DNA from 3 places in the Lactobacillus sp. UMNPBX16 genome. Region 1 is predicted to be linked to each of the others. Evidence: predicted binding sites of a transcription regulator. Region 1 holds the regulator's gene; each other region holds the start of a gene.
What was found. The regulator NrdR, encoded in region 1, represses ribonucleotide reductase genes. The targets are predictions, from matches to a motif close to ACACNATATATNGTGT.
Positions count from the first base shown of each region.

Region 2: nrdJ (ribonucleoside-triphosphate reductase, adenosylcobalamin-dependent) is a predicted target of NrdR. The motif match lies at 5,157-5,172, and genes of this name have one in related genera.
Region 3: CP367_RS01005 (deoxynucleoside kinase) is a predicted target of NrdR. The motif match lies at 8,343-8,358, and genes of this name have one in related genera.

Region 1 covers NZ_PCYU01000045.1:2,310-12,826, reverse strand. The annotation lists gene polA (DNA polymerase I) at 1-1,540, shown strand, start outside; gene mutM (DNA-formamidopyrimidine glycosylase) at 1,549-2,379, shown strand; gene coaE (dephospho-CoA kinase) at 2,376-2,978, shown strand; gene nrdR (transcriptional regulator NrdR) at 2,981-3,448, shown strand; gene CP367_RS09395 (replication initiation and membrane attachment family protein) at 3,451-4,785, shown strand; gene dnaI (primosomal protein DnaI) at 4,805-5,713, shown strand; gene thrS (threonine--tRNA ligase) at 6,000-7,934, shown strand; gene CP367_RS09380 (hypothetical protein) at 8,134-8,670, shown strand; gene CP367_RS09375 (DUF389 domain-containing protein) at 8,766-10,025, shown strand; partial or broken gene CP367_RS09370 (IS30 family transposase) at 10,133-10,517, opposite strand, start outside.
Region 2 covers NZ_PCYU01000035.1:24,330-34,846, forward strand. The annotation lists gene CP367_RS08220 (SLC45 family MFS transporter) at 1-1,004, opposite strand, end outside; gene CP367_RS08225 (hypothetical protein) at 1,188-1,370, shown strand; gene CP367_RS08230 (GDSL-type esterase/lipase family protein) at 1,404-1,976, opposite strand; gene CP367_RS08235 (AI-2E family transporter) at 1,977-3,011, opposite strand; gene CP367_RS08240 (oligopeptide ABC transporter substrate-binding protein) at 3,208-4,968, shown strand; gene nrdJ (ribonucleoside-triphosphate reductase, adenosylcobalamin-dependent) at 5,243-7,474, shown strand; partial or broken gene CP367_RS08250 (DUF4430 domain-containing protein) at 7,504-7,892, shown strand; gene CP367_RS08255 (DUF4430 domain-containing protein) at 7,911-8,294, shown strand; gene CP367_RS08260 (ECF transporter S component) at 8,296-8,835, shown strand; gene CP367_RS08265 (cob(I)yrinic acid a,c-diamide adenosyltransferase) at 8,828-9,388, shown strand; gene CP367_RS08270 (putative ABC transporter permease) at 9,456-10,229, opposite strand; gene CP367_RS08275 (peptidase) at 10,328-10,517, opposite strand, start outside.
Region 3 covers NZ_PCYU01000005.1:6,249-16,765, reverse strand. The annotation lists gene CP367_RS01040 (BMP family protein) at 291-1,385, shown strand; gene CP367_RS01035 (BMP family protein) at 1,527-2,612, shown strand; gene CP367_RS01030 (ABC transporter ATP-binding protein) at 2,694-4,232, shown strand; gene CP367_RS01025 (ABC transporter permease) at 4,225-5,373, shown strand; gene CP367_RS01020 (ABC transporter permease) at 5,373-6,329, shown strand; gene CP367_RS01015 (aldo/keto reductase) at 6,432-7,259, opposite strand; gene nagB (glucosamine-6-phosphate deaminase) at 7,386-8,105, shown strand; gene CP367_RS01005 (deoxynucleoside kinase) at 8,400-9,047, shown strand; gene CP367_RS01000 (deoxynucleoside kinase) at 9,065-9,751, shown strand; gene CP367_RS00995 (hypothetical protein) at 9,865-10,323, shown strand; gene CP367_RS00990 (Cof-type HAD-IIB family hydrolase) at 10,371-10,517, opposite strand, start outside.

The sequences.
Region 1 (10,517 bases):
GATTAAGAAGAATGTCTTTGACCTAAAGAGAACAATGGTTGCTGCACATCGTTTAGGCATTCATACGCACGGCCTTGATTACGACATGCTTTTGGCATCCTACTTGATCAATAATGAAAACAACTCTAATGATCTGGGTGAAATTGCCCATCTTTATGGTGATTACTCCGTTAAGACCGAGCTTGAAGTCTACGGCAAAGGTAAGAGTGAACATGTTCCCGATAATGACGATGAATTGTTCAACCACTTAGCTTCCAAGGTCAACGCCATTGAAAAGCTTAAGCCGGAGCTTCTTAAAAAGCTTAAAGAACACGAACAGGATGCTTTGTTTGACACAATCGAAATCCCAACTGCTCGTGTTTTAGCCAGAATGGAAATGAACGGGATGAAGGTTGAAGCCAGCACTTTGCTTCAGTTGCAAAATGAATTTGCCGTTAAATTGAAGGAACTCGAAGACAAGATTTATGACCAAGCCGGTGAAAAGTTCAACTTGAACTCACCAAAGCAATTAGGTCACATTTTGTTTGAAAAGCTTGGTTTGCCAGTTATCAAAAAGACTAAGACTGGTTACTCAACTTCAGTTGAAGTCTTGGATCAATTAAAGACGCAAAGCCCAATCGTTAGTGAAATTTTGGATTACCGTCAAATTGCCAAGATTCAATCTACCTATGTAAAGGGTCTGCTTGATGTTATCCAACCAGATGGTCGTGTACATACACGTTACTTGCAAACTTTGACTGCCACTGGTCGTCTGTCCAGTGTGGATCCTAACTTGCAAAATATCCCTACCCGCACCGAAGAGGGTAAGCAAATCAGAAAAGCTTTCGTGCCAAGTGAACCAGACGGCTACATTTTCTCTTGCGATTACTCACAAGTTGAACTTCGTGTTTTAGCTCACGTTTCGGGCGATCAAAACATGCAAGAAGCCTTCAAGACCGGTTATGATATTCACTCACATACCGCGATGAAGATTTTCCACTTGGATTCACCAGATCAAGTAACGCCACTGATGCGTCGTCACGCTAAGGCTGTTAACTTCGGTATCGTTTATGGTATTTCCGATTACGGTTTGTCCAAGAATTTAGGTATTTCTAGAAAACGTGCGCAAGAATTTATCGACAACTACTTCGAACAATATCCTCAAATCAAGGATTACATGAATAAAGCAGTACAAGAAGCACGTGACAAGGGCTATGCCGAAACAATCATGCACCGTCGCAGATACTTGCCAGATATTCACGCTAAGAAGTACACCGTGCGTGCCTTTGCTGAAAGAACTTCTATTAATTCACCAATTCAAGGTTCAGCTGCCGATATTATTAAAATTGCAATGATTAACATGCAAAAGAAGTTAGATGAACTACATTTGAAGACTAAAATGGTAGTGCAGGTACACGATGAATTGATTTTTGATGTACCAAAAGATGAGCTAGAAACAATTAAAAAGATTGTGCCTGAAGTAATGCAATCAGCTGTTAAGTTGGACGTGCCATTGATTGCTGATTCTGGCTGGGGACACAATTGGTATGATGCAAAGTAGGTGATAAAATGCCTGAAATGCCTGAAGTTGAAACAGTTCGAAGAACGCTGCTTCCTTTAGTTAAGGGAAAAACTATTAAAAAAGTGATTTTGTGGTATCCAAAAATTGTAGCGACTGATCATGAAAAATTTTTATCTGAATTGCCTGGTAAAAAGATTATCGATATTGATCGCTACGCCAAGTATTTGCTTATTCGCTTGAGTGATAATTTAACGATTGTTTCTCATTTGCGAATGGAAGGAAAGTATCATTTAACTGCGTCTGATGCGCCTAAGGATAAACACGATCACGTTGAGTTTGTTTTTACTGATGGAACAGCGTTGCGTTATAATGATGTGCGCAAATTTGGGCGGATGCAGCTAATTTTAACTGGCACCGAAAGACAAACTACAGGGATTGGTAAGCTTGGAGTAGAACCAAATAGTTCTAAATTTACTTCAGAATATTTAATCAATGGCTTAAAGCGTAAGAAGAAAAATATCAAAAACACTTTGCTTGATCAATCAGTAGTAGCTGGTCTAGGTAATATTTATGTTGATGAGGTTCTTTGGCGAACCAAGATTCATCCTTTAAGTCAGGCCAATAAAATTCCTGTGGAAAAAGTATCTGAATTACATGATCAGATCAATAAAATTATTGCCGAAGCAATTAAGCTGCAAGGTACTACAGTTCATTCCTTTTTGAATGCGAATGGACAAGTCGGTGGCTTTCAAAGTAAATTGCAAGTTTACGGTCATGTAGGTGAGCCCTGCCCAGTTTGTGGTACTAAATTTGAAAAAATTAAGGTTAATGGTCGGGGAACCACTTTTTGTCCTCATTGTCAGGTGATTTATAAATGAGTTATGTCTTAGCATTAACAGGTGGAATTGCCACCGGTAAAAGTACTGCTGATGATTTTTTTAAAAAGAAAAACATTCCGATTATTGACTGTGATCAAGTTGCCCACGAACTGATGAAACCGGGCAATGCATCTTGGCAAGTGATTAAAGATCATTTTGGGGTAGAATATTTAAATTCAGACCAAACAATAAATCGTAAAAAATTAGGGCAATTAGTTTTTAGTAATAAAAGAGCCTTGTCTGAATTAAATCAGTTGACGCATCCGTTAATTTTCGATAAAACAGTAGCAAAGATAAAAGAATATCAGAATTTTGCTCTTGTTATTTTAGATGCACCAGTGTATTTTGAAGCGGGATTGGATAAAAAACATGTAGCTAATGGAGTTTTAGTGATTACCCTTCCTGAGCAATTACAGATTGAACGTTTAAAAAAGCGTAATAATCTATCTGACGAGGAAGCAAGAATGCGGATTAATAGTCAGATGCCATTAGCTGAAAAAGAAAAAATGGCCGATTTTGTAGTGGCAAATACTGGTACAATAAAAGAACTAGAGAATAAACTAGCACAATTATTGGTAAAGATTAGAGAAGAGGGATAACTATGGAATGTCCAAATTGTCATCAAAATGCTTCTCGCGTTATTGATTCGCGGCCTAGTGATGAAAACCGGGCTATTAGACGGCGCAGAGAATGTGAAAATTGTGGTTTTCGCTTTACTACTTTTGAACGAGTGGAAACTGCTCCTTTGTTGGTAGTAAAAAATGATGGTACCCGTGAACCATTCAGTCGAAAGAAAATTTTGCACGGAGTAATGGCAGCCGGACAAAAACGGCCAATCAGTAGTGAACAATTTGAGCAATTGGTTGATCGTGTCGAAAATAAGGTAAGAAAACAAGGCGTTAGTGAAATTTCATCTAAGAAGATTGGTCAGTATGTCATGGATGATTTGGCTAATTTGGATGACGTAGCTTATATTCGCTTTGCTTCAATTTACCGTGAGTTCAAGGATATGTCTAGCTTTATGAAGACAATGGAAGATATGATGGCCAAAAAAGGAAAGGGTAATTAGTCATGTTTGCAACGTCTGATCCTAAGCATCTTTATTATGTAGCCAACAAGATTACCCTTTTTCCAGAGAATGAGAAAATCTTGATTAAATTGTATCAGCCTTTGGTTGGCGCGGTGGCAATTGCCTTGTATCAGACTTTAATCAATGACTATGATCCATATGGTATTGTTTCTGATGCAAAGGGAATTTATTCACTACAGGAGCAACTTGATTGTAGTTTAAAAGATATGTTTCATTCTTTGCATAAACTGGAAGCCGTAGGTTTAGTGCAAACTTTTTTAGCGGATAATGTCTTCAATAATATCATTGTTTTTAAGTTATTACAGGTTCCTAGTGCAGACAAATTTTTTGCAACACCACTGCTAGCAAGTTTGTTGAAAGAAAAAGTTGGCAGCCCAACCTTTCATGACTTGAGTCATGCTTTTGCTAAGGAAGCAAAACTGCGTGAAAAGCCAATCAAGAATGCGCGCGATGTCTCAGCCAACTTTTTTGATGTTTTTCGCTTGCCAGGGGATGAAGCAATTAATCCATCTAATGAGGTAGTAGAAGCTGCGCAGGAAAATAAAGCGCCTGAGGTAGAAACTGCTGAAATTAATGCCCAGGATCCAATTGATTGGGATCTGATTAAAGATCAATATAATGTCTATCAAATTCCAGCTCAAGAAGTAGAAATTAAAAAGAACCAAATTCGGGGCTTAATACAGACATATAATTTATCGGAACAGGAATTTGTGGATGAGACTGTTCCCTGTTTGCATGGTACACATAAATTAAACATGCATGAAATTAGTAATACCATAGCAGAAAATTATAAACGATTGCATACTAGGGAAAACATTCAAAAACAAATTGAAGAAGGCAAAAAGCGCGCTATTGCGACTATCAAAGGTTTGGACGCTAATGATAGAAAATTGTTACTCGAAGCTAATGAAAATTCCCCATCTGAATTTTTATACAAATTAAAAACTGAAAAGGGTGGAATTGTAGCTCCAGGCGAAAACTATATTATTAATCAGCTGCACACGCAGTATGGCTTGCCGGAAGATTTGATTAATATTTTGATTCATACCTGTTTGACCTACGATACTGTTGTAACTTCTAATCGTGCTTATCGAATAGCTAATGATTGGCTGCAAGGTGGTATTAGTACTGGGGTACAAGCTCTTGAATATGTGAAGAAGCGTAAAGCCGATATTCTTAAAAAGAAAAATCGACAGTCATATCGACAAAATAAGCGAGTCGAAAAAGGTACCGATTGGAGCAAGAAAAAGGCTAAAAATGAAGGTATGTCAACAGAACAGCTGAAGGATATCTTTAAGGATCTGAAAAATAAGTAAATAGAGGGTAGGTGAAATAATGGAAGCAATTGGTGATTTGCTTAAAAAAATAGTTAAAGAGCGTAATTTAGGTAATGAGAAAGAACTGTTGAAAACTGCTTTACACGATCCAGATGTGCAAGCGTTTTTGCAGGCAAATAGGGAAAAAATAGATAAGGCGATGATTCGAAATAGTATGGCCAATATCTATGAATATTATGCGCAAAAACATAGTCAGAATCAGGTGCTGGCCGGTTATGCTCCGAAATTATTTTTGAACGGCAAAGTAATTGATGTACGTTACAAACCTACCGAGGCTAAGATTGTAGCAGATCAGCAACGAGCAGCCAAGCGGCGTCTTCATTTAATTGATCTGCCTGCTAAATTGCATGATGTTAATTTAAGTGATATTGAGGTTACAAATGATCGCCAGCAAGCTTTAACCCTGATTTATGATTTTTTGAAAAAGTACAAAGCTGATCCTCACCAACAAGGCCTTTATTTGTCGGGCGACTTTGGGATCGGGAAGACCTATATGCTAGCGGGACTTGCAAACTATGTAGCAACTAATTTTGATCGGAATGTTGTATTTTTACATGTTCCAACTTTTATTGCAGGTTTATCAAGTCATTTTGGTGATAACAGCTTGCAAGATGAGATCAGGAATTTAGCTGAATGCGATATCTTAATTTTGGATGATATTGGGGCAGAAACATTAAGTCAGTGGTCACGTGATGACGTTTTAGGAGTAATTTTACAGGCAAGAATGGATAATGTTTTGCCAACTTTTTTCTCTTCTAATTTAGATATGGAAGCATTAGAGTCACACTTTGAGGAAACCCGTAATGCAACTGATCCAGTTAAAGCTAAAAGATTAATGCAACGAGTACGTTTTTTAGCTAAAGAAGTAGTAGTTTCCGGTCCTGATCGACGAAATTTTTCGCATTAATTTCAAAAAGGTCTTGCATCGTTCACTTTGATGCGTATAATTGAAGTTAATTAAACGAGACATGATGATGTTCGGCTCAGAGAGAAGGACCTAGTTCTGGAAGTTCTTCATTAGAAAATCACCCCAATCGTTTATTCCCCAAAATTGAATTTTAAGAGGCTGGATACCTTTATCAATCTATACGAGAGGTTAGACGTACGCTAACCTGAATTTTGGGTGGAACCACGCAATTAACACGTCCCAGTGCTTTTATTAGCACTGGGATTTTTTTATTGGAGGTAAAAATATGAGTTTTTCAGTTACTTTGCCAGACGGTTCAAAGAAAGATTTTGATAAGGCTGTTTCAGTTAAGGAAGTAGCTTCATCAATCGCTACATCTCTTGGAAAAGCTGCCGTTGGTGCTAAAGTAAATGGCGTTGTTAAGCCACTTGATTATGAAATTGACAATGATGTTGAAGTTGCCATTCTTACTGATAAGGATGAAGAAGGCTTGGATATTTTAAGAGCTACTGCTGCTTTTGCACTTGAAGCAGTTGCTAAGAATAAGTACCCAGAACTTCGTTTGGGTCAACATGTTGCTGATGAAGGCGGCTTTTACGTAGATACTGACAAAGATGACCAAATTAAGGTTACTGAATTGCCAGAACTTGAAAAAGCTATGGAGAAGTTGATCAAGAGTGGTCAAGCAATTGAACATGTTGTGATGGATAAGTCAGAACTTGAAGATATTTTCAAGGATGATCCATATAAGAGCGACCTTTTGAAGGAAATTGACAGTGACAAGGTTGATGCTTACAAGTTAGGTGATTTCGTTGACTTTGGCTTTGATGCTTTATTGCCAAACACTGGTAAGATTAAGCACTTCAAGCTTTTGTCAGTTGCTGGTGCTTACTGGCTTGGTAAATCATCCAACCCAATGCTTCAAAGAATCTTCGGTACTGCTTTCTTCAAGGAAGCTGCTTTAAAGGAAGATTTGAAGCGTCGTGCAGAAATTAAGGAACGCGACCACAGAACTATCGGTCGTGACCTTGACCTCTTCTTCGTTGATCCTAAGGTTGGTGCTGGTCTTCCTTACTGGATGCCAAAGGGTGCTACTATTCGTCGTGTTGTTGAACGTTACATTATCGACCGTGAAGTTGCTGACGGCTATCAACACGTTTACACTCCAGTATTAATGAACCTTGACGCTTACAAGACTTCAGGTCACTGGGCACACTACCGTGATGACATGTTCCCACCAATGGACATGGGTGATGGCGAAATGCTTGAACTTCGTCCAATGAACTGTCCTTCACATATTCAAATTTATAAGCACCACATTCGTTCATACCGTGACTTGCCACTTCGTGTTGCTGAACTTGGTATGATGCACAGATATGAAAAGTCAGGCGCTTTGTCAGGCCTTCAACGTGTACGTGAAATGACTTTGAATGATGGCCACACTTTTGTTGCCTTGGATCAAGTTCAAACTGAATTCGCTAAGATTTTGAAGTTAATCATGGACGTATACAAGGACTTCGATATTACTGATTACTACTTCAGACTTTCATACCGTGATCCAAAGAATACTGACAAGTACTTTGCAAATGACGAAATGTGGGAAAGAAGTCAAAAGATGCTTAAGGGTGCTATGGATGACCTTGGCCTTGACTATGTTGAAGCTGAAGGTGAAGCAGCATTCTACGGTCCTAAGCTTGATATTCAAACTAAGACTGCTTTGGGTAATGACGAAACTATGTCAACTATCCAACTTGACTTCATGCTTCCAGAAAGATTTGGCTTAACTTACGTTGGTCAAGATGGTGAAGAACACCGTCCAGTTATGATTCACCGTGGTATTGTTGGTACTATGGAAAGATTCATTGCTTACCTTACTGAAATTTACAAGGGTGCATTCCCAACTTGGCTTGCTCCAGTTCAAGTTGAAATTATTCCAGTTAACCTTGATGCTCATGGTGAATATGCAGAAAAGGTTCGTCAAGAACTTGCTAAGCGTGGCTTCAGAGCAGAAGTTGATACTCGTAACGAAAAGATGGGCTACAAGATTCGTGAATCTCAAACCCAAAAGGTACCATATACTTTGGTATTAGGTGATGACGAAATGAACACTAATGGTGTAAATGTACGTCGTTACGGTACTGATGAAGAAATTTCTAAGAGTTTAGATGACTTTATCGCTGAAATTGACGCTGACGTTAAGTCATACTCAAGAGAAAATTAATTAATATAATTAAAAAATAAAATAAAAAACGTATGCTAGGTCTAATTAAGACGACTTTATTGCATACGTTTTTTTGTTGGTAAAACTAATGTAATTGATTTTTTACGTTTGTAAGTAAGAAGTAAAAAAACTGTCATCGCCTTTAACTTTTATGAAATATTTTAATGAAATAATGAAAATAGCAGTTATATAAGGGAAGGTGATAAACGTGAAAAATAAACTCATTATATTTATGACAACTGCGCTATTTATGTTAGCTATTATTGTAATGGGTCAAAATAGAGTAGATGCTGCATCCTGGGGAGCTAAGAACTTATTTACTACGCCAAAGAAAACTCGCGGAACATGGTACTATAAGCATGAAGGCAAAATCAAGAAGCTTAAAATCACAACGCATACATTTAATAAAATCAAATTGTATAAAATGTTGAGCAGTAATAAAGCAATCAAGTGGACTAAAAAATTAGCTAAGGCTGATAAGAAATCAGGATATAAATTAGCTCAAAAGGTTGGTATTTCTCAGTATGAAGCTACTGATTTTAAATTTCATAAAACACCAGGTTTTGCTGCTAATGGCTGGCTATCTAGCGATAGAGCAGATTCAGGACACACTTATGTTGCTATAAAGAAAAAAGATAAAAGTAATAATGATAAAGTAGATGCACTGAGAGTAGGAAATGGAGCAGATAATTCATTTTTATATTATTGCTATAAGAGCAAAAAATTAGTCAAATAGGTTATAATAATTTTATTGATTATTCAATCACATTTTTATATTTTGCACTGAAATCTTAATTCAGTGCTTTTTTCATGAGGATTAGACTAAATAAGATGATAATACGCCAGCGAAAAAATTATTTAACTTCTCAATTTTTATCTAAGATTAGTGCAGATGGAACTTTGAATATTGAAAGTTTGATTGTTCTGACTTGCGCAATTTTTATTGCAAGTGTTGGATTAAATGTTAATTCAACAGCTACTATTATTGGTGCAATGTTAATTTCACCTTTGATGGGACCGCTGCTAGCAATTGGCACAGGCCTTGCTTTATATGATGTTACTTTGCTGCGTAAAGGAACGATTTCATTATTAGCAGAAATTATTATTAGTTTAGCTGCATCTACAATTTATTTTCATTTTTCTCCTTTGACTTATGCTAGCCAAGAAATTATTGCACGAACTTCACCAACGATTTGGGATGTAATGATTGCGTTTTTTGGAGGAGTTGCTGGAATAATCGGTGCACGTAAAAAAGAAGCAAATAATATCGTACCTGGTGTAGCGATTGCAACAGCCTTAATGCCACCAGCTTGTACGATAGGGTATTCAATTGCAGTAGGCAATCTTAAATATTTTTTAGGATCAAGTTATTTGTTTTTGATTAATTGCGTTTTCATAATTTTGACTGCTTTTTTGGGTGTAAAAATTATGAAATGGCTAAGTTATTCTACTAAGCAATCTAAGTTGTTTTTCTTACGCAAGCCAACCTTTAAAGAGTTTGCGATAATTTTAGTAGTAATTATTTTAATTATTCCTAGTATCTTATCAGCTAATCAGATGGTGAATAAAACTCTAGTAGATCAAAATGTTCAAAATCTTGTTGTTAATGAGTTAGGCAATGTTAATCTAATTAAAGAAAATGTCGATACGCAAGGAAAAATAATTAATCTTACAGTTTCAGGTAATAAAATTAATGCTAAGAAAATTCAAGTGGCTAAAGCAAACTTAACAAAATATGACCTGAAAGGCTATTCACTGAATATTGTACAAGTAGCTCAGGTTAATCCCAATGCAGAAAATCAATTAGATCGACAAGTAAATAATATTATTAATCAGCGTCAGCATGAACAAGAACAAGCTGATGAAAAACGTCAACAAGAACAAGAAAAACGTAATCAAAAAATTCGTAAACTGTCCTCTGCAATATCTTCTGTTACTGCAGTTAGCGATAATAAAAATAAGCAAATTACTTTGATAGAGTTAAAAAAGCCGCTATCTAAGAAGAGAAAAAACGCCTTAGTAAGACAAATAAAAGATAAATATCCAAATATTAATTTAGTGGAATTTGTTCAAGAAAATATTAAAAATTAGAAAGTATATAGCATATTACTTTTATTGTGAAATATCTTGATACTAAAATAAATTTTGTAAAGTTTGTTTTATTATAAAAACGTAAATTGCAATAATAAATTGAACATTTAGGCTGTTTGATAGATTTTATCTAATTCTCTTTCGAAGATTTCATCTGGTGTGTGATATGCCAGGATCTTTCTGGGTAAAGAGTTGCACCAGGTTTCAATATCAATGATTTGTTGGAGAGAATAGTTATTGATGCAGTCTCCTTTAGGAATGAATCTGCGAATAAGACCATTATGTCTTTCAACAGTTCCTTTATCACAAGAAGTATAAGGATGAGCATAATAAATAAGAGTCTTAGAAACTTCTTCTAAATTAGCTAAATCCGCAAACTCTGAACCATTGTCAGTAGTAATCGTCTTGAAGATGTCATTCCAGTGCTCGCTGTATTGTTTTTGAAGCATTTTAAAAGCCTGCATGACACTGGCAGATGTCAGGTATGCGAAT
Region 2 (10,517 bases), on a different contig from region 1:
AGCAAACTGATACCGTAACCTAGCTTGTGGTGATTATTTGGAACCTTCGCTAAAACATATGACCAAACTACTGCCGCAATTGATTGTACAGCAGTTAAAACACCAAACCAGTTACCAGCAATCTGGTAGCCTGCAGAGGAGGCATTGGTCGTATTCCAAACATTTTGTGCAATAGCACCAGTAGCGTAAGTTGATAAATATTGGAAAGAAATCCAGCAGAAGAACTGAACTAATGACACTTGCCAGAAGACTTTTGGCGCCTTCTTAAGCAGTTCAATCCAACCACCGCCTTCTTGATTATCAGATTCTTTAATTCCATGATAACGAGCGTAGGTTTCTGGATCATATTCATGTACTCTGAATATCGTGAACAATGATGTAATGACTAAAACGGCAGCACCAACATAAAATGAAATAATTACTGATTGTGGTACCACACCCTTTTTAGCAGTATTAGCAACACCCAAACTAGTTAATAAGAACGGGAAAAATGCGGCAATAACAGCACCAAAGTTGGACAACATGCTTTGAATCCCATAGGCATATGACTTTTGTTCATCATTGACCATGTCACCAATCATCATTTTAAATGGTTGCATTGCCATGTTCGATGCCACGTCTAATATCGCGATTGCAACAGCACCAAATATTAGAGCCTCAATTGAACCATAGCCTAGACCAAAACTACCAACATTTGGTAACAAAATCATAGTAATTACGGCAAAGATCATACCGACTAATAAATATGGCAAACGCCGTCCAATCTTAGGAATCCAAGTTCGATCGGATAATGATCCAATTCCAGGTTGCACTACCAATCCAGCTAACGGCGGTAAAATAAAGAACCAGCCTAATTTTGTCGGATCAGCACCCAATGTTTGGAAGATTCGACTCATCTGTGATGTTTCCAAAGTAAAGGCGATTTGCACACCCAAATACCCCAAACTAATCATCCAAATTGTCGTACTAGCTAGCGTAGGTAACCCAGTTTTTTTCTCCTCCATTTATTTTTCCTCTCGTTTCTTAAATCGCTTTCAATAGTTAAAATATAGCGGTTACAGAAAGAGCTTTCAATATGATTTATCTTGTTACCGGTAACTAAATTTTTCTAAAGCATTAATCTTCCTACTATTCTATTCGTCCAATTTGGTAGTAAAATACTCTCATAGATTTATGGAGGTATTAATATGCTTTCTTTATTATTAACATTACTCTTACTCTGGCTATTCTTTAAATTAGGAATTGGCCTCATTAAAGTTATCGGCTTTTTACTAGTCGTAGGAATTATGTTTTTCTTTTTTGCCTATTTGCTCATTCCGTTCTTGGCCATTGCGCTAGCTGGAAGCTTGCTTTGGGCAACATTAAAATAGCGAAAAATAAAGGACCGCAAATTGCGGTCCTTTTTACATTTGTTTCAAATTTTCAGCGATTAGTTTTCCTAAAATCTCATAGCCACGATCACCAAAATGAAGTCCATCGTTTTTTACTCCTTGACAAATCTCGCTTAAATCGCCAGTATCCCGCATAGCTTGTGCCAGATCTGCATAACGAAAATGATACTCATGTGCTACTTCTTTCACGATCTGAGCATATTCCGCTACTAACGTATTATTCCGTACACGTTGCTTAGTTTCATCAACAGCTGGCGGCGAAACAAGCAGAACATGTGGTGGGTAATATTGACAAACTATTGCCGAGGAAATAATTTCCATATTTTGCTTAAATTGCCTTGCTGGCACTTGTTTGTGCATAGCCAAATCATTGGTTCCCAGCAAGATCACCAAATTATCGCACTGCTTTATGCTTAGTACTAATTCATTTAATTTGGCAAAAAATGCCCCAGAATTAATTCCCAAAACAGCCGTATTTTCTAGTTCAATCTCAGGCAAAAGCTGTTGTAAATTCCAATTAAGGTGCGGTTCATTTTTTCCTTCCTGGCGTGCAATAATGCTATCACCTGTCAAAAGTACTCTCAATTATTTACTCGCTTTCTTTTTACTTTTCTTCGCCGATTTAATCCCTAAGACATCAAGCAAGAAAGTGAAGATCGGCACACCGACAATCAGGCCCCAAGTACCCCAGAAGTGTTCAGCTACTAACAAAACTAAAAAAGTATAGAAAATTGGTAATTCAGTCTTGCTAGCCATAAATTTGGGATTCAACACATAGGCCTCAATTGCATGAATAATCATGATCATAATGAAGATATAAATCACATAACGAATGCCACCAACAGAATAGCCGATAATACTTAATGGAATTAAAGAAATGATCACACCAGCTACTGGCACTAAACTTAAAATAAAGACCATTAAGCCTAAGGCAATAATTTGCGGCATATGCATAAATGCCAGACCAATCATCGTCAAGGCCGTATTACAAATGGCAATAAAGAATTGCGCCTCTAAAACGACACCAAAAGTATTGGTAAACTTTTTACCAAAATAGCGAATATCTTCAAAAAGCCATTTAAAGTAACCACTTTTAACAAATAACTTTGAAAATTCAATCATTCTATCTAATTCAATCGTATAGAAGAAACTTAAAATCAAGGACATAAAGGTAGCAATTGTTAAACTACCAAAATTGGTCACCGTATGCAGAGCAAAAGTCCCAACTCGCTTTGCCTGCGTAACAATCTCACCTTTACTGATATAACGCGTTACATGGCTGGCTAAGCGCGATGATTCATTTGATTCATAAAACGCCATCACTGACTTTACCATTTTAGATATTTGGCCAACTAACATGGGCAAATAAATGGTAACCACGAAATAAAGCAGCGCCAAGATAATTAGATATGTTACCGCAACAATTAGACCTGTTGGTATTTTAGGAAAATACCGCTGCACTAGATGAATTAAATGCACGATCACATAAGTAAAAATAAAAGTTAATAATACTGTGTTCATCATTGCTCGTATTTCATAAAGGCAGGCAATAATTAATAGCAGTACCACAAACCGACGTAATGGAATATTATTTTTAAATTTTTCCCAGGCTGTATCCATATTTTCCTCCAACATAAAAAGCTGTTATTTCCTTATTTTATGCCTAATTAGCCAAGAAAGAAAACTAATCTTAGCTTCAAAAATAATTTAAAAATAATATTTTTCACATTTTTATTAATTTTTCTATTGCTTTTTTCATTTTAATATCATAGAATAAAACTAAAATATTTTTAATTTATTTGGAGGTGCTTTTTGAATGAGTAAAGCAAAACGATATTTTGGTGCATTAGCACTTGTTTCTGGGGCAGCTTTAAGTTTAGTTGCCTGTGGTAATAATAAGAATGCCAAGACTAATGATGCGGCAGATACACATCACAAGTTCAGTCAAACTGTTCCTGTGAAAAGTGTTAAAAAAGGTGGGACCTTAAATTACGCTATCGAGTCAGATAGTCCCTTCACTGGTATTTTCTTGCCAGAATTATCTGATACTGATACCGACTCCCAAGTTGCAGAACCAGGACAAGAAGGGTTATTCTCAGTCAACGATCAATACAAGATTAACAATAAAGGTGCTGCTACCTTTAAGCTTGACCGTAAAGCCAAGACCGTAACTATCGAGGTTAAGAAGGGTGTTAAGTGGTCAGACGGCAAGCAAGTTAATGCTAAAGACGTGGAATACGCTTATGAAATTATTGCTAATAAAGACTCCAAGTCACAACGTTATACCGATTCTCTTGCCGACATTGTTGGTTTAGCAGAATATCACGAAGGCAAGAGCAAGAAGATTTCTGGTATTGAGATGCCTGATGGCGAAAATGGCCGCAAGGTCGTAATTCACTTTAAACAAATGAAGCCTGGTATGCTTCAATCAGGTAACGGTTACTTCTGGGAATACGCTGAACCTTACCATTACTTAAAGGACGTACCATTCTCCAAGTTGATGTCTAGTGACAAGGTTAGAAAACAACCACTCTTCTACGGCCCATTCCGCGTAAGCAAGCTTGTTCGTGGTCAATCTGTCACTTGGGAACGTAACCCGCATTACTGGCGTGGTACACCAAACTTGGAAAAGGTATCCATGACAGTCATCGGTACCAACTCAGTTACTCAAGCCATCAAGAGTCACAAGTTCGACGTAGCTGGTGTCGTTAATACCCAATGGGAAGATGTTAAGAATGCCACTGACACTAACTTTATCGGCAAAGTGCCTCTATCTTATAGCTACTTAGGCTTTAAGGTAGGTAAATGGGACAAAAAGGCTGGCAAAAACGTTGAAAACAAGAATTCTAAGATGAATAATCCATCATTACGTAAAGCTATGGCTTATGCAATGAACGTTGATGCAGTCGCTAAACGTTACTACCACGGCTTGGCCTTCCGCGTTAACACTTTGATCCCTGAACAATTTGGTGATTATACTGACAAGTCAATCAAGGGTTACCCATACAACTTGAAGAAGGCTAACGAATTATTGGATAAAGCCGGCTACAAGAAGAAGGGTGAATACAGAGTTCAACCTAACGGCAAGAAGTTAGTAATTAACTTGGCTGTTAGAAACAACTCAACTACCGCTGAACCTGTTTGGAGAAACTACATCCAACAATGGAAGAAAGTTGGTTTGGATGTTAAATTTGTCGGCGGCCGTCTAATGGAATTCAACAACTGGGTACAAGCTGTCCAATCTGACGATCCAAGAATCGACGTCTTCGAAGGTGGTTGGACACTTTCAAGTGAACCATCCCCTAACGACCTTTACAATGAAGCTGCACCATACAACTTTGCTCGTTTCGTTTCACCTAAGCAAACTAAGCTTTTGGCTGATATCGACTCAGAGAAGGCCTTCAATCCTACTTACCGTGCTAATGCCTTCAAGAAGTGGCAGAAGTGGATGTATGATGAAGCATACGTTGTGCCAACTACCAACCAATACTCAGTCACTGCTGTTAACAAGAAGGTCACTGGCTGGTCACTTAAGCCTAGTGCCAACACTTGGTTCACTGCAGGTTTTGTAAAATAATTTCTTGAACAATCCTTTTTCTATATTTTCTATAACAAATAAAATTTACTTTTTAACCCCTATCAATTAATCTCAAAATATTCAGTAGCAAATTTGTTGCTGAATATTTTTTTATTTTTCTCAACCCCTATTACTAACCTAAATTGTAGAATGCAAGTCCCTTTTATGTGAAAAATTTTTAATACATAACACAACATATTGTGGTATTATCATAAATGTATTCATAGATAATGTGTTTTGTGAAACAATAGTAACTTTTAGGAGTGAGTTTTTTATGCCTACCACAAGAATTAAGCTGGATCCTGACTTTATCGATTCAGTGAAACAAGAAGTTAAACCTCATTGGGGAGAATTAGGTTGGGTTACCTACAAGAGAACTTATGCCCGCTGGCTTCCTGACCAAAATAGAGCTGAGAATTGGGATGAAACTGTCAAACGAGTTATTGAAGGTAATATTAACCTTGATCCGCGCTTGCATGATAATCCTTCTGCAGAAGTAATTACGGAGTTAACTAATGAAGCACAAAAACTATTTCGTTTAGTCTATGGCTTAGCTGCTACTCCGTCTGGTCGTAATCTTTGGATTTCAGGTACTGATTATCAAAAGCGGAACGGTGATTCCTTAAATAACTGCTGGTTCATTGCAATTCGCCCACAAAAATACGGCGATAGCCACATTGTGCCTGCTTATCTTAATCCTGAGCAAAAAGCCGTTTCAATGCCTTTCTCCTTCTTATTTGACCAATTAATGAAGGGCGGCGGTGTTGGTTTTTCAGTGGTCAACGAAAATATCGCTCAAATTCCTTCCGTCGACAATAAAGTGGATTTAGCCGTAATCATCGACAAAAAGAGTCCATCTTACGAGGCATCCCTCAAGGTCGGTGCCATCGACAAAGACGAATGGGAAAAGCAAAGTGTACCTGACGACACAATTTATTACAAACTGCCTGACACCCGTGAAGGTTGGGTCTTAGCTAATGCCCGTTTAATCGACATGCACTTTAACGCCACTAATCCAGACCACAAAATCAAATTAGCACTCGATATCTCTGACATTCGTCCATATGGTGCTAAGATCCATGGCTTCGGTGGTACGGCTTCAGGCCCAATGCCTTTAGTTGAGATGCTTATTGATATCAACAACGTTATCAATGCTCGCGTTAATAGTAAGCTTACTGCCGTTGACGGCACTGATATTTGTAACTTGATTGGTAAAACAGTTGTTGCAGGCAATGTCCGTCGCTCTGCTGAACTTGCTCTTGGCTCTAGCGATAATCAAGACTTTATTAAGATGAAGCAAGATAAGGAAAAACTTTATCATCACCGCTGGGCTTCTAACAACAGTGTCGCAATTAACTCTAAATTTAATAATTATGGCCCAATTGCTGACGGAATTTTGCATAACGGTGAACCAGGAATCGTCAATCTTGATCTTTCACGCAATTATGGCCGAATCGTTGATGGTTATCAGGCCGGCATTGACGACAGCGTTGAAGGCACCAACCCTTGTGGTGAGATTTCTCTAGCTAATGGTGAACCATGTAATTTGTTTGAGGTCTTCCCTTATGTAGCGGAACAAGAAGGCTGGGACCTCAAGGAAGCCTTTGGCTTAGCTGCTCGCTACACCAAGCGAGTTACCTTCAGTCCCTATGATTGGGAAATTTCACGCGAAATCATCCATAAAAATCGCCGAATCGGGGTTTCAATGTCAGGAATTCAAGACTGGCTTTTAAATGATCTCGGTCACAGAGTTGTAACTGGCTTTGAGGATGCAGTCGATCAAGAAAATGGGCAAAAGATCAAGAAGCCAATCTATGACCCTCAAGCGGTTAAGATGGTTGACAGCCTTTACCAAGCTGTAGTTGACGCAGACAAGACCTACAGCAAGGAATTAGGCTGCAATGAATCAATTAAGCACACCACAGTTAAACCTTCAGGTACGGTAGCGAAATTGGCTGGAGTCAGCGAAGGAATGCACTTCCACTATGCTGGTTACTTGATTCAACGGATTCGTTTCCAAGCTAGCGACCCACTTTTGCCAGCTTTAAAAGAATGTGGCTACCACACTGAACCAGATATTTACACACCAAATACAATCTGTGTTGAATTTCCACTTCGTGCAGCTCACGCCGACAGCAAAAACTTTGCCTCAGCCGGCACTGTTTCCATCGCAGAACAATTTGCGACACAAGCATTTTTGCAAACTTATTGGTCCGACAATGCTGTTAGTTGTACCGTTACTTTCCAAAGCGATGAAAGTGATCAAATTGCCCCACTACTTTACCAATATCGCCATATTATTAAGTCAACTTCACTTCTTCCTTATTACGGTGGCTCACTTAAACAAGCTCCGAAGGAACCAATTGACAAGCAGACTTACGAGGCTAGAGCCGCATTGATTACTGATGATGTTGAAGAAGTTTTTGCTAAGCAAAATGATGATCAAAAAGGACTAGAGCTAGTCGACCAATCAGATTGTGCTGGTGGCGCCTGCCCAATTAAATAAATTTATTTGGAGGAATGGAATTGAAGAGTATGAGTAAACGTAAAATTAATCTATTTTTTGCAATTATTACTTTCTTTACGTTAGCCTTAACTGCATGCTCAAATAATAATTCAGCTACTAAAAAAAGCACAACTAACCAAATTTCGGTTAATTACACTTTAAAAGAAGGTAAAAAAACCTTTGATAAGAAAACCGTAAAAGTTCCTAAAAAAGCTAAAGTAATTGCTGGTTTAAAAAGGCCTGGAAAGTTAAGGAAACCAAAGGCTTTATCACTGCAATTGACGGCAAAACTCAAAATCCTAAGAAAAAGATTTATTGGACCTACACAATTAACAATAAGTTTGCCTCTAAAGGCGCTAATGAACAAACTGTTAATAACAAAGATAAAGTTAAATTTACTTTAGCTAAAATGAAATAATCATAAGGAGAAAAACAAATGACTAAAACAAAATTATTAAGCTTAACTACTACCGGTGCCGTATTTGTTAGCCTACTTTTCACTGGCGTTGCACCAACCAGCAACGTCCAAGCTGCTTCTTACATTAAAGTTCATTACACCTTAAAGAAGGGCAACAAGGCTTTCTCACACAAGAGTTTTAAGGTTAAGAAAAATGCTAAAGTGATCACCGGTTTGAAAAAAGGTTGGCACGTTAAAAGCACTAATGGCTTTGTTACTAGTATTGCTGGCAGAAGCCAAAATAAGAGTAAGAATATCTACTGGACTTACACCATTAACGGCAAGTATGCTTCTAAAGGAGCATACCAACAACCATTGCATAGAAACGACCGTGTTGTCTGGAAGCTAGCCGGGATCAAGTAAAATGCTTACCAAAGAAAGAGTTCAGATTCGATCTTTAGCACTCCTAGCGATTTTGGTTGCTATGTGTGTAACACTCAGAATTTTTAAAATCATCGATATCCCTAACGTACAGCCCGTAACTGATATGATTATGATTGTGACCCTAACAATGGGTGCTGGCTTTGGCTTTGCCCTATCCGCATTGACCATGATCTTGTCCAATATTTATCTAGGCTTTGGAATTTGGACTATCCCCCAGATTATGGCTTATGTTGGTTGTGTTTTAGTAGTAATCCTACTTGACAAAACCACCCCACTAAAGCAACACTTCTGGATGCAAGTTATCGTAGCTACCCTTCTGGGTTACGTATATGGCTTGTTGATCAATTTCGGCATGTCAATTTGGGGTGGATGGTCATCCTTTTTAGGTTATGTTGCGGGAAGTTTCTTATTTGATACTTACCATTGTCTGGGCAATTTTGGTTTCTATTTTGTTTTGTACAAACCATTGACTCTTGCCCTAAACAATTACAAACGAAAAGCAGGAATCAGCTATGATTAAAATTTACACTAAAGTTGGTGACAAAGGTTTAACTAAGCAAGTTACTGGCAAAATGGTGCCTAAATATGACCTCCAAATTGAAGCTCTAGGTGACGTAGATGAATTGCAATCCTACTTAGGTGTAGTAATTGCTAACTTATCTAAAAACTGTCTGCAACTTAAAGATGAGCTGCAAGACGTACAACGCAACCTTTACCAATTACAAGCTGATATCGTGGTAAAGCATCATCAAGAAATCACCCATGAAACAGTGCAGCAACTCGAACATCGCATTGATCAACTAACGCCCCAAATTCCTTCCATTCCTGAATTTATTCTGCCAGGTGGTAAAGCCACTGGTGCCAATCTTCAGTATGCCAGGACAGTCGCTCGACGCACCGAACGGGCATTGGTCAAATTAAGTTTAAATGAACAGGAATTATCAGATGACGTATTAAAATACATCAATCGATTATCTGATTACCTTTTCACCCTTGGACGCTATGCCAACGTTTTAGATAACTACACCGAAATAAAAAGTAAAAAACGTGAACCCAATAGAATTAATGGATAAGAAAAAGTCGGATGACCTAATATGATCATCCGACTTTTTTCAATCCCACAAAATAAGATTATGTTAGTTAGCTTTCTTTCTTCAAGACTTCTTTCCTAATTTCCATGAACTTAGGAGCATCAGTAACTTTTAATTTTGGAAAGCTCTTCAAGTAGCGCTTATGATTCCAGCTTAATCGTTGCGGTTGTAATTCATCATAGTGCTGCATCACTGAGTGGTGCCAATCACCAACCCGCAATTTTCCTTTCTCAGGCATATGACTTTCTACTTTAGTTCTAACTCGCTCAATAAAGTGGTTAATATGCACATCCCACATCTTAGTTGTAGTATGGAATCTCTCGACACTGATTACTGTTAATACTAAGTCAATACCCATAACAATGGTAATACCCACAGCTAGCCAGCCATGAGTTATCTTTTCTTCATTATTAATGAGCTTCTGAATGATTGGCTGAATAAATTTTACTAATAAAACTACACCAACGCCCCAAAATAATGAAATCATTGGGGCCACTCGACCTTGAATGTTACCCCATAATTTTGAATAATCCCAAAGCTTCATGTGAAAGATTGTCTCTAATAGCCAACTAGCCACAAATTCGAAAATAGTGGCAACGATAGTCCCTACTATAAATAAAAGGAGCAGGTTATCTCGCACGTCTTTGGTACAAATTAAAATTGTAGTAACGGCGAACCCATACACGGGGCAGTAAGGACCAAACAGAAATCCCCGATAATCATAATGGTGGTCTTTGATCGAACAATAAAAGGTTTCCCAAAGCCAGCCGATAACTGAATAAGTAAAAAATAAAACAATAATTTCTGAAATAGTGTACGGCATGTTTGTTTCTCTTTCATGATACAAGTTTATCTATCTCAATAATACGTGAAAGAGTCTATTTTGGCTATTGAAAATCCGTATTTTAGTACAAATATAGATTATTTTAAGAATTTTGTTCGAACTGTCCACCCTGCAATTATTAAAATTATGCCCAATACGCTGAGCATAACACCGGCAGTTTCACCAGCTTTAGGTAATTTTGCCTTAATTTCTGATGTGTCACTTTTAGGGAGTGTGACATGAGTATCGTGTTTTTGCGACTTAGGCGAGATAGTACTTGCATTGTCC
Region 3 (10,517 bases), on a different contig from region 1:
AATTCTTTAGACTCAATTAAACCATAATTAAGATTTTTTCTCAGCAAAAAAGTTTATTATACAATATCTAGGTATATTTTATCTAATATGACAAGATATTGTATTTTTTATTATTTTTTTACTTAATTATGCATTATCCTTACTCTCTCTAATGCATAATCGTGTTCTATACCAATTAAGAATCCCTTTATATCAATACTTTATGTTGTATGTCAATTTTGACATAGCCACTAAATATTGTTAATCTCGTTTTGTGTTAAAAATCATTTGATGGAGAGAGGATCAATTTTATGAATAAAAAAGTCAAAAAATTACTATCTATTGGTGTGCTTGCATTGAGTTTAGGTGCAATTTTAACCGCCTGCTCTGGTAAAAAACAGGGTGCAAGCAATAATAAATCAAGCGATGCCAAGCACTCTATTGCATTAATTACTGACGGTAATGGTGTAAATGATAACTCTTTTAACCAATCTGCTTGGGAAGGATTTCAAAGTTATGGCAAAGAGCACAACTTGAGCCGCGGTCGAAACGGTTATCAATATTTTCAATCAAGTAGTGCTGCTGATTTCACTCCTAATTTTGATCAGGCAGCTAAAGCTGGTTATCAAACTATCTTTGGCGTTGGTTACAGTTTAAAAGATGCCGTAGCTTCTGCCGCCAAACGCTATCCTAAAAAGAATTTTGCCATTATTGACGATGTAATCAAGGGACAAAAGAATGTTGTCTCAGCTAATTTCAAGAGTGAACAAGCTTCCTACTTAGCTGGTGTCGTAGCTGCTAAAGAAACCAAAACCAACACGGTTGGCTTCATCGGCGGTGCTCATGGCGATATTGTCGACCTTTTTGATGCCGGATTTACTCAAGGTGTTAAAGATCAAGCCAAAAAAATGCACAAAAAAGTTACTATCTTAAACCAATATATTGGCAACTTTACTAGTTCAGACAAGGCCAAATCAATTGCTCAATCAATGTACACCAAAAAAGCCGACATCATCTTCCATGCTGCTGGTGGTGCTGGTGATGGTCTTTTCCAAGAAGCTAAAGCCATTAATCAAACTAGACCAGCTAAAGATAAAGTGTGGGTAATCGGAGTTGATGTCGATCAATCTCATCTCGGTAACTACACTGCTAAAGGCGGACAAAAATCTAATTTTGTTTTGACATCAGTAATAACTGGAGTAAATGTTGCTGTTAAAGATATCGCCAATAGAGCTTATAATAATAAATTCCCTGGTGGTAAAAATTTAGTTTATGGGCTTAAAAACAATGGTGTTTCTATTGAACGAGGACAGATTTCAGCTTCAACTTGGAAAGATGCCCAAATTGCTAGAGCTAATATCCTAAAAGGCAAAATTAAGGTTGCCATTCATCCTAACAATAAATAAAAGCATACTAGTATAGTTTGCTTTTTATAATTACAATCAATTATTTTTTTGCCTGATCAATATTTTTATTGACAAAATACGTATTAATTAATAAACTTATTTATAAATTGTTCGGTATTAATATTGTGGAGGACAGAAATAATGAACGTAAAGTTCAAGAAAATTTTATCATTTGGTGTCGTTTTAGCATCAGTTGGCTTGATTCTAACTGCTTGTTCGGGTAAAAAGTCTGGTCAATCAGCCAACAAAGATACTAAACATGGCATTGCCCTAATCACAGATGAAAATGGTGTTGATGATCATTCATTTAACCAAGCTGCATGGTCAGGATTTAAAGCATACGGCAAGGAACATGGTTTAAAACAAGGAAAAGGTGGTTATCAATACTTCCAGTCTAGCAGTGCCGCAGACTTCACTCCTAACTTTGATCAAGCCGCTACAGCCGGCTACCAAACCATTTTCGGTGTTGGCTATCAATTAGCCGACGCAGTCAAGCAAGCAGCCAAGAAGAATCCTAAAAAGAATTTCGTTATCATTGATAGCGTTGACTCTGGGATTAAGAACGTCGCTTCTGCAACCTTTGAAAGCAATCAAGCTTCTTATCTTGGCGGATTGGCCGCAGCTTACACCACTAAAACCAACAAAGTAGGTTTCATTGGCGGTGCTAAGTCATCTATTATTGATTTATTCGAAGCCGGTTTTAAGCAAGGTGTTGCTGACGGTGCTAAAGCTCTTCACAAGAAGATTTCAGTTCAAACCCAATACATCGGTAACTTCACTTCAACCGATAAGGCTAAATCAATCGCTCAATCAATGTATGCTAACCGCGCTGATATTATTTACCAAGCAGCCGGTAACGCAGGTAACGGTGTTTTCCAAGAAGGAAAAGATTACAACCAAGCCCGTCCAGCAGCTAAAAAGGTTTGGGTAATCGGAGTTGACGTTGACCAATCTAACCTAGGTAACTACAAGTCAAAAGATGGTAAGAAAGAGAACTTCACTTTAACTTCCGTCTTAAAGGGCTTAGATGTTGCTACTAAGTCAATTGCTAATGATGCTTACAATGGTAAATTCCCTGGTGGTAAGCACTTAGTTTACAGCTTAAAGGGTAATGGGGTTTCAATCACCAAAGGTAATTTAAACGCTAAAACTTGGGCAGCAGTACAAAAGGCTCGTCAACAAATTATTGATGGCAAGATCAAGGTTGCTACTGCTCCAACTAAGTAATTCAGCTGCTTAGTATTTTGAGAACTCTTCGTTTTTTAGCGAAGAGTTTTTCTATAGTTAATTAAGGAAGTATTTATTTACATGAAAGAACAGAGAAATAAAGTAATCGAGATGCGCCATATTGTCAAAGATTTCGATGGTTTCAAGGCAAATGACGATATTAACCTTACGCTCTATCAAGGTGAAATTTTGGCTTTGCTTGGCGAAAATGGTGCAGGTAAATCTACCTTAATGAGAATTTTATCTGGCTTACTTGAACCAACAAGCGGTGAAATTCTGGTTAATAATCAAAAAGTAAATATTAAAGATCCAACTGTCGCTAAAAAATTAGGCATTGGGATGGTACACCAGCACTTCATGCTTATGGACTCATTTACCGTTTTAGAAAATATTATTCTAGGACATGAATCAACTAAAGGACCAGTTATCGATCTGAAAAAGGCAAGAAAACAGGTCCTAGCTCTTGCACAAAAATATGGCTTTGCTATTAATCCAGATGCCAAAATCTCTAGCATTACTGTCGCCCAACAGCAAAGAGTTGAGATTCTAAAGGTACTTTATCGTGGTGCAGATATTTTAATTTTTGATGAACCAACTGCTGTTTTAACCCCACAAGAAATTTCTGAATTTATTAAAGTACTCAAAAATTTAGCTAAAGAAGGCAAATCAATCATTTTGATCACTCATAAATTAGAAGAAATCAAGGCTGTTGCAGATCGAGTTACAGTTATCAGACGTGGTCACGATGTTGGTACTTTTGCTGTTGATCAAGTTAGTGATGAACGATTAGCCGAATTAATGGTGGGGCGGCATGTCAACATGAAGCTAACCAAACCAGCACCTAACTTGGGCAAGCAAATTCTAGCAATCAAAAACTTACAGGTAAAAGGAAATCACGGTGCCTTAAGCGTTAAAGACCTTTCCCTTTCAATCCGTGGAGGTGAAATTTTAGGGCTAGCCGGAATTGACGGCAATGGACAAGATGAACTGGTTGAAGCAATCACTGGTTTACGCCATGTTAAGTCAGGGCAAATTTTAATTAATGGTCAAAATTTAACCAACCAAAAAGTTCGCAAAATCACCGAAGCTGGCGTAGCGCATATTCCTGCAGACCGGCAAAAATATGGCTTAATTCTTCACATGTCATTAGCTGATAACTTAGCGCTGCAAACTTACTACCAACGTCCCTTCTCTAATCATGGCATCATTAATCATCAAGCAATCTTGAAGCATGCCGTAGATTTAATTAAAAAATTCGATATTCGAACTACTAGCCCTGCATTGCCAGCTAGCGACCTATCGGGAGGTAACCAGCAAAAAGCAATTATCGCTAGAGAATTAAATAGAAACAGCGATCTAATCATTGCATTCCAGCCCACTCGCGGTTTAGATGTTGGTGCAATTGAGTATATTCATAAGCAGCTTTTAGCTCAAAGAGCAGCAGGAAAAGCTATCCTATTAATTTCATATGAACTTGATGAAATTATGCAATTATCTGACCGGATTGCTGTTTTGCATGATGGTCAAATTTCAGGCGAAGTATTACCTGAAAAAACTACAGATCAAGAACTAGGTCTTTTAATGACCGGTGTTAAGAAAGAAGATGCAACAATTGATTAAAGTTACACCTAAAGTCAAAAATATTCTAGTACCAGTTATCTCAGTAATTGCTGGTTTTATAGTTGGTGCTATTATCATGCTGATTTGGAGCTATAATCCTTTTCAAGCATACAGCTCCATGTTCTCTAGCGCACTGGGCAATATGAATGGTATTGGTGAAACTATTCGTGAAGCTACGCCATTAATTTTTATTGCTATCGGTTTTGCAATTGCCTCAAAAGCTGGCTTTTTTAACATCGGTTTGCCAGGTCAAGCACAAGCTGGTTGGTTGACTTCTATTTGGATTGTATTGGCCAATCCTCAATTGCCTAAGCCAGTATTATTGCCTTTAGCTATTATTGCAGGCGCTATAGCTGGTGCTATTGTGGCAGGAATTGCTGGCTATTTAAGAGCTCAATTTGGAACTAATGAAGTAATTACTACTATCATGCTTAACTATATTGTGCTCTATACTTGTCAATATTTAATGCAACAAGTAATGTCCTCAAAATTAAGAATTGATACCGATACTACTAAAACAATTCCAGCCAATGGCAGCTTAAAGCTTAACTGGTTAACTAGCATGTTTGGTGATTCGCGAATCAATGCTGGTATTTTCTTAGCAATAATTGGACTTATTTTTTATTGGTATTTAATGAAAAAAACTACCGTTGGTTTTGAAATCAAGGCAGTTGGACTCAATCCTTTTGCTAGTCGCTATGCCGGGATGTCTTCTAAAAAGAATATTATTATTTCAATGTTACTTTCAGGTGCATTTTCTGGCTTAGGCGGTGTAGTACAAGGACTTGGTACCTACCAAAACTACTTCACTCAAACAACTAGTTTGGATATTGGCTGGGACGGGCTTTCAGTTGCCTTACTTGGTGGTGGAACTGCAATTGGTATTTTATTAGCTTCACTTCTTTTCTCAATTTTAAAAATTGGTGGTTTGGGCATGCAAACTATTGCCGGTATTCCTTATGAAATCGTATCTATCGTAATTGCTGCCATCATTTTCTTCATCGCTATCAATTACGTCATTGGTTTGCTTTTTAAAACTAAGAAGAACCGCAGTGATTACTACATTCCAACCAGAAAAGAAAAAGGACCCAACAATGGTGTTGATGGTCCAGGTAGAAAAGTAATCGAAGGAGAAAAATAATGAATTTCGTTACAATGATGGCGTTAATTGTTTCATCCACTTTAGTTTATTCTGCGCCTCTAATCCTAGCTTCTCTTGGTGGTGTTTACAGTGAAAACTCTGGGATTGTTAATATTGGCCTGGAGGGTATCATGACCATGGGAGCCTTTGCGGCGATTGTCTTCAACCTAACTTTCGCTTCAACTTTTGGTGCAGCTACTCCTTGGCTTGGCACTCTAGTCGGCGGAATTGTTGGTTTGATTTTTTCATTGCTTCACGCTGTTGCCACAATCAATTTTCACGCTGATCATGTCATTTCCGGAACAGTGCTGAACATCATGGCACCACCTTTGGGTGTTTTCTTGATCAAGGCAATTTATGATAAAGGCCAAACTGAAAATATCACCGCTAACTTCGGCTACTTCAGCTTTCCTGGTTTAAGCAGCATTCCCATCGTTGGGCCAATCTTCTTCAAAAACACCTCTGCCCCTGCTTGGATTGCCATTATTCTTGCTATTTTGATGTGGTGGATTTTATATAAGACTCGCTTTGGCCTACGCTTACGTTCATGTGGTGAAAATCCTCAAGCAGCTGACACAATGGGAATCAATGTCTATGGCATGCGTTATGCAGGTGTATTAATTTCCGGCTTTATGGCAGGTCTTGGCGGTGCCGTCTTTGCTCAAGCAATATCTGGTAACTTCTCTGTTTCTACTATCGTTGGACAAGGATTCATGGCTTTAGCTGCCGTTATATTTGGTAAATGGAATCCAATCGGTGCAATGCTCTCATCCCTTTTCTTTGGTTTTGCTCAAAGCTTAAGTATTATTGGACATCAACTGCCAGGAATCGATCAAATTCCATCCGTTTACATGCAGATTGCACCTTACGTTATTACAATCATCGTTTTGGTCCTCTTCCTCGGCAAGTCAGTTGCACCTGCCGCAGATGGGGTTAACTACATCAAATCGAAATAAGAAAAAAAGGTTGTTTCACATGAAACAGCCTTTTTTACACATGTCCACATAGTTATCCACAAGATATAGTGATTATATGTGATAATCTTACTATATCTTGTACTAAATAACAGCCAACGGCGTTTTCTCAGTTGGCATTGGAAAATCACTGTTAAGCAATCTAAGCTCATCATCTGTAAGTTTAATCTTTTGTGTTGCAATATTTTCCTTCATGTGTTCTACACTACTTGCCTTAGGAATCGTTAAAACATTGCCATTGCGCATCGTCCAAGCTAGCATTATCTGATGAGGCGTAACGCCATGATCACGTGCAACAATTTTCAAATTACGCGTAATTCGAATTGTGTTGCCCTTGCCTGAATTAAATGGTGAATACCCAATAAAGTTTACACCGTGCTCTTCTTGCCAAGCTTGCAGATCAAATTCTGTCCCACGTTCACTGATATTGTATAAGTCTTCATTAGCAAAGCATTCTTCTCCACCTGGCACTGTAAAAAGCTCCTGCATATCAGCCGTATCAAAGTTGGACACACCCCAATAACGGATCAAGCCATCTTTTTGTAATGCTTGTAAGCCGCGGATCGTATCAGACAAGCGGTGACTGCCCCGCCAGTGTAACAGATAAAGATCCAGATGATCTGTTCCAAGGCGTTTTAGACTGGCTTCTAGACTCTGACGTTCTAATTTTGGCGTTGCATGATAGGGGTAGAATTTTGAAATCAAAAATAATTTTTCGCGATCATATCCTTTAATCGCTTCACCAATTAGCTCTTCGCTTTGGCCATCCCCATACATTTCGGCTGTATCAATTACACTCAGGCCATGATCAAGGCCATAGCGAATAGCTGCTATTTCATCTTTTTTCTTTTTAGGATCTTCACCCAAACCCCAGCTGCCAATTCCTAAACCTGTTAGTTTTTCAAAATTCATCCTCGTTCACTTCCTTATGTTCAAATTTTAACATAATTGATTCGTAATTATTTTTATCAACCAATTGACAAAATGGTCTATTCCATTTTATAATGGACTAGACCAGTAAATGAGGAGGTCTTAATTATGAAAGTTATTGTTACCGAAAATAAAATTCAAGGTGGAGCAAAAGCATTTGAAATTTTTGAAAAAGGAATCAAGAACGGTGCTAAAGTCTTAGGGTTGGCAACCGGCTCAACCCCTGAAACACTTTACCAAAACTGGGTAAAAAGCGATCTTAACTGTGAAAATCTTACCAGCATTAACCTCGATGAATACGTTGGTTTAACCCCAGATAATCCTCAAAGCTACCACTACTTCATGCAAAAGCATTTATTTGACAAGAAGCCATTTAAGAAGACTTACGTTCCTGACGGTATGGCAAAAGACGTTGATGCTTTTTGTAAAGAATATGATCAAATTATCAAAGACAATCCTATCGACATTCAACTATTAGGAATCGGCCGCAATGGTCACATTGCCTTTAACGAACCAGGCACTCCATTCAACATCGGCACTCATGAAGTTAAGTTAACCGAAAATACTATCAAGGCTAATGCTCGCTTCTTTGACAGTATCGATGAAGTGCCAAAGAGTGCCATCTGCATGGGTACTGCTAATATTATGCAATCTAAGAAGATTGTTTTGATGGCTTTTGGTGAAAAGAAAGCTCACGCAATCAAGAAAATGATTGAAGGCAAAGTCACTGAAGAAGTACCTGCATCAATTTTGCAAAAACACCCAGATGTAACGGTGATCGTAGACGAGGCTGCCGCACAAGAATTAGACGACAAATACAAGAACTAAAAACAATAATTTAATTATTAGCATAGAAAAAGCTAGGCTTTCTACAATCGTGGAAGACCTAGTTTTTTTATTTAGCAGCCTGTATCTACAATGAAATATACTTCACAAAATTGCATTTTTATATAAAAAATGAAGCATAATTCAGTTTTTTATTGAATTATGTTTCATTCCTATTCGATTTTTTATTTCTACCCTTGACTTTTAGATGTGAAACATAATCAAAAAATCACTTGTGTGCCACAACATATCGTATTAAACTTAATAATTGTCTACATATGGTATTTAAGAAAGAATGTGATTCAAGTTATTGTTTTAAGTGGGCCAATTGGAGCCGGTAAATCCAGTTTAACCAGTATTCTAGCTGAACATTTAGGGACTCAGGCATTCTATGAGGGCGTTGATAACAATCCCGTATTGCCTTTATACTACAAGGACATGAAGCGTTACACTTTTTTGCTTAACACTTACCTCCTTAACCACCGTTTAGCACAGATCAATCAAGCAATTCAAGAAAAAAACAGTGTCTCCGATCGTTCTATCTATGAAGATGCACTGTTCTTCAAGATGAACGCCGATAGCAAGGTCGCTGATCCAACCGAGTTCAAGATCTACGATGACTTACTCGACAACATGATGGAAGACACTCCTGGCAATCCAAGTAAGAAGCCTGACTTACTGATTTACATTCATGTCTCCCTTGATACTATGCTTAACCGAATCAAGAAGCGCGGTCGTTCATTTGAGCAAATCAGCACTGATCCAGGTTTGAAAGATTATTACGCAAGACTTTTAAAGTACTACGAACCATGGTATGAAAATTATCATGCCTCACCAAAGATAGAAATCAATGGCGACAAACTTGATTTTGTTACCAACATGGATGCACAAAAAGAAGTACTTAAAGAAATTGATGAAAAGTTGCATGAAATCGGCAACTTATAAGAAAAAGAAGGAACGTGATGACAGTTATTGTTTTAAGCGGGCCAATTGGAGCCGGTAAATCCAGTTTAACAGGTATTTTATCTAAATATTTAGGGACTAAGCCTTTCTATGAAAGTGTTGATGACAATCCAGTTTTGCCACTTTTTTACGCTGACCCTAAAAAATATGCATTCTTATTGCAAGTATATTTCTTGAACACACGCTTCCACAGCATTAAAGACGCGCTCACTGAAGATAATAACGTCTTAGATCGTTCTATCTATGAAGACGCCTTATTCTTCCAAATGAACGCTGATATCGGCCGTGCTACTTCTGAAGAAGTTGACACTTATTATGAATTGCTTCATAACATGATGAGCGAACTAAAACGGATGCCTAAGAAGAATCCTGACTTGCTCGTTCACATTAATGTTTCTTACGATACGATGATCAAGCGAATTCAAAAACGTGGCCGTCCTTACGAGCAGCTGAGCTATGATTCAACCTTGGAAGACTATTACAAGCGTTTGTTGCGCTACTACAAGCCATGGTACGATAATTACGACTACTCACCTAAGATGGAAATTGATGGTGATAAGCTTGACTTCATGGCTAATCCAGCTGATAAGCAAATAGTCTTGGATCAAATCACTGACAAATTAAAAGAAATGGGCAAGTTGCCTGCAGATTGGAAAAAGCCAACCGATATTCAAATCGAAGCATAAATAAAAACATTCAATTTGCGTACGAATGCATTTTGAATGATTTTTTGTTTACAGTGAATTTTTCGCTTTATTTTTGTATAATTTGAAAAAATGTGTTTAAAGGAGGAGTTTTTATGTTATCAACCGTAACCGGTGGACAATGGTTTTTCCCACTTATCATAGTTTGCTTAATTTTGGGCATTGTCGCAATCATCGCTCAAAAGAAAAAGTTGACTAAACTAAAAAGAATAACCGATAACTTTGCCTATGCAATATTAGTTATTCTCTTAATCATTGAATGGATTCTATATTTTCAAAAACAATTTAATTTTATTACTCCAGCAATCTACACCCTTGTTGTCATCTATCTTATTGGACGGCAATTACTAACCAGATACCGTTCTTCTCTATTGAAAAAATTAGGAAGCAAATATAAGCAACTGACAATTGGACTTGATACTATTTATATTCTCCTGGTTGCCCTATTACTTTTAATTGGATCTAAATTTTCAACTATGGGCTGGATCATTGCTGGGTTAGTTATCGTAGCCTTTGGCTTCGTTAGCTACATCTTTGAAAAAGACAAACAATAATTTCCCAGGAAATAATAAATCGCATAGAGCTTCTATGCGATTTTTATTTATTCAATTTTTGCTAATGCCTTCGCAACCCCATCATGATTGTTATCAGCAGTAATTTGTTCCGGAGCAAATTTTTGTTTTAGTTCTGCTGGGGCATTACCCATTAAAAATGGATACCCCACTTCTTCCAACATATCTTCATCGTT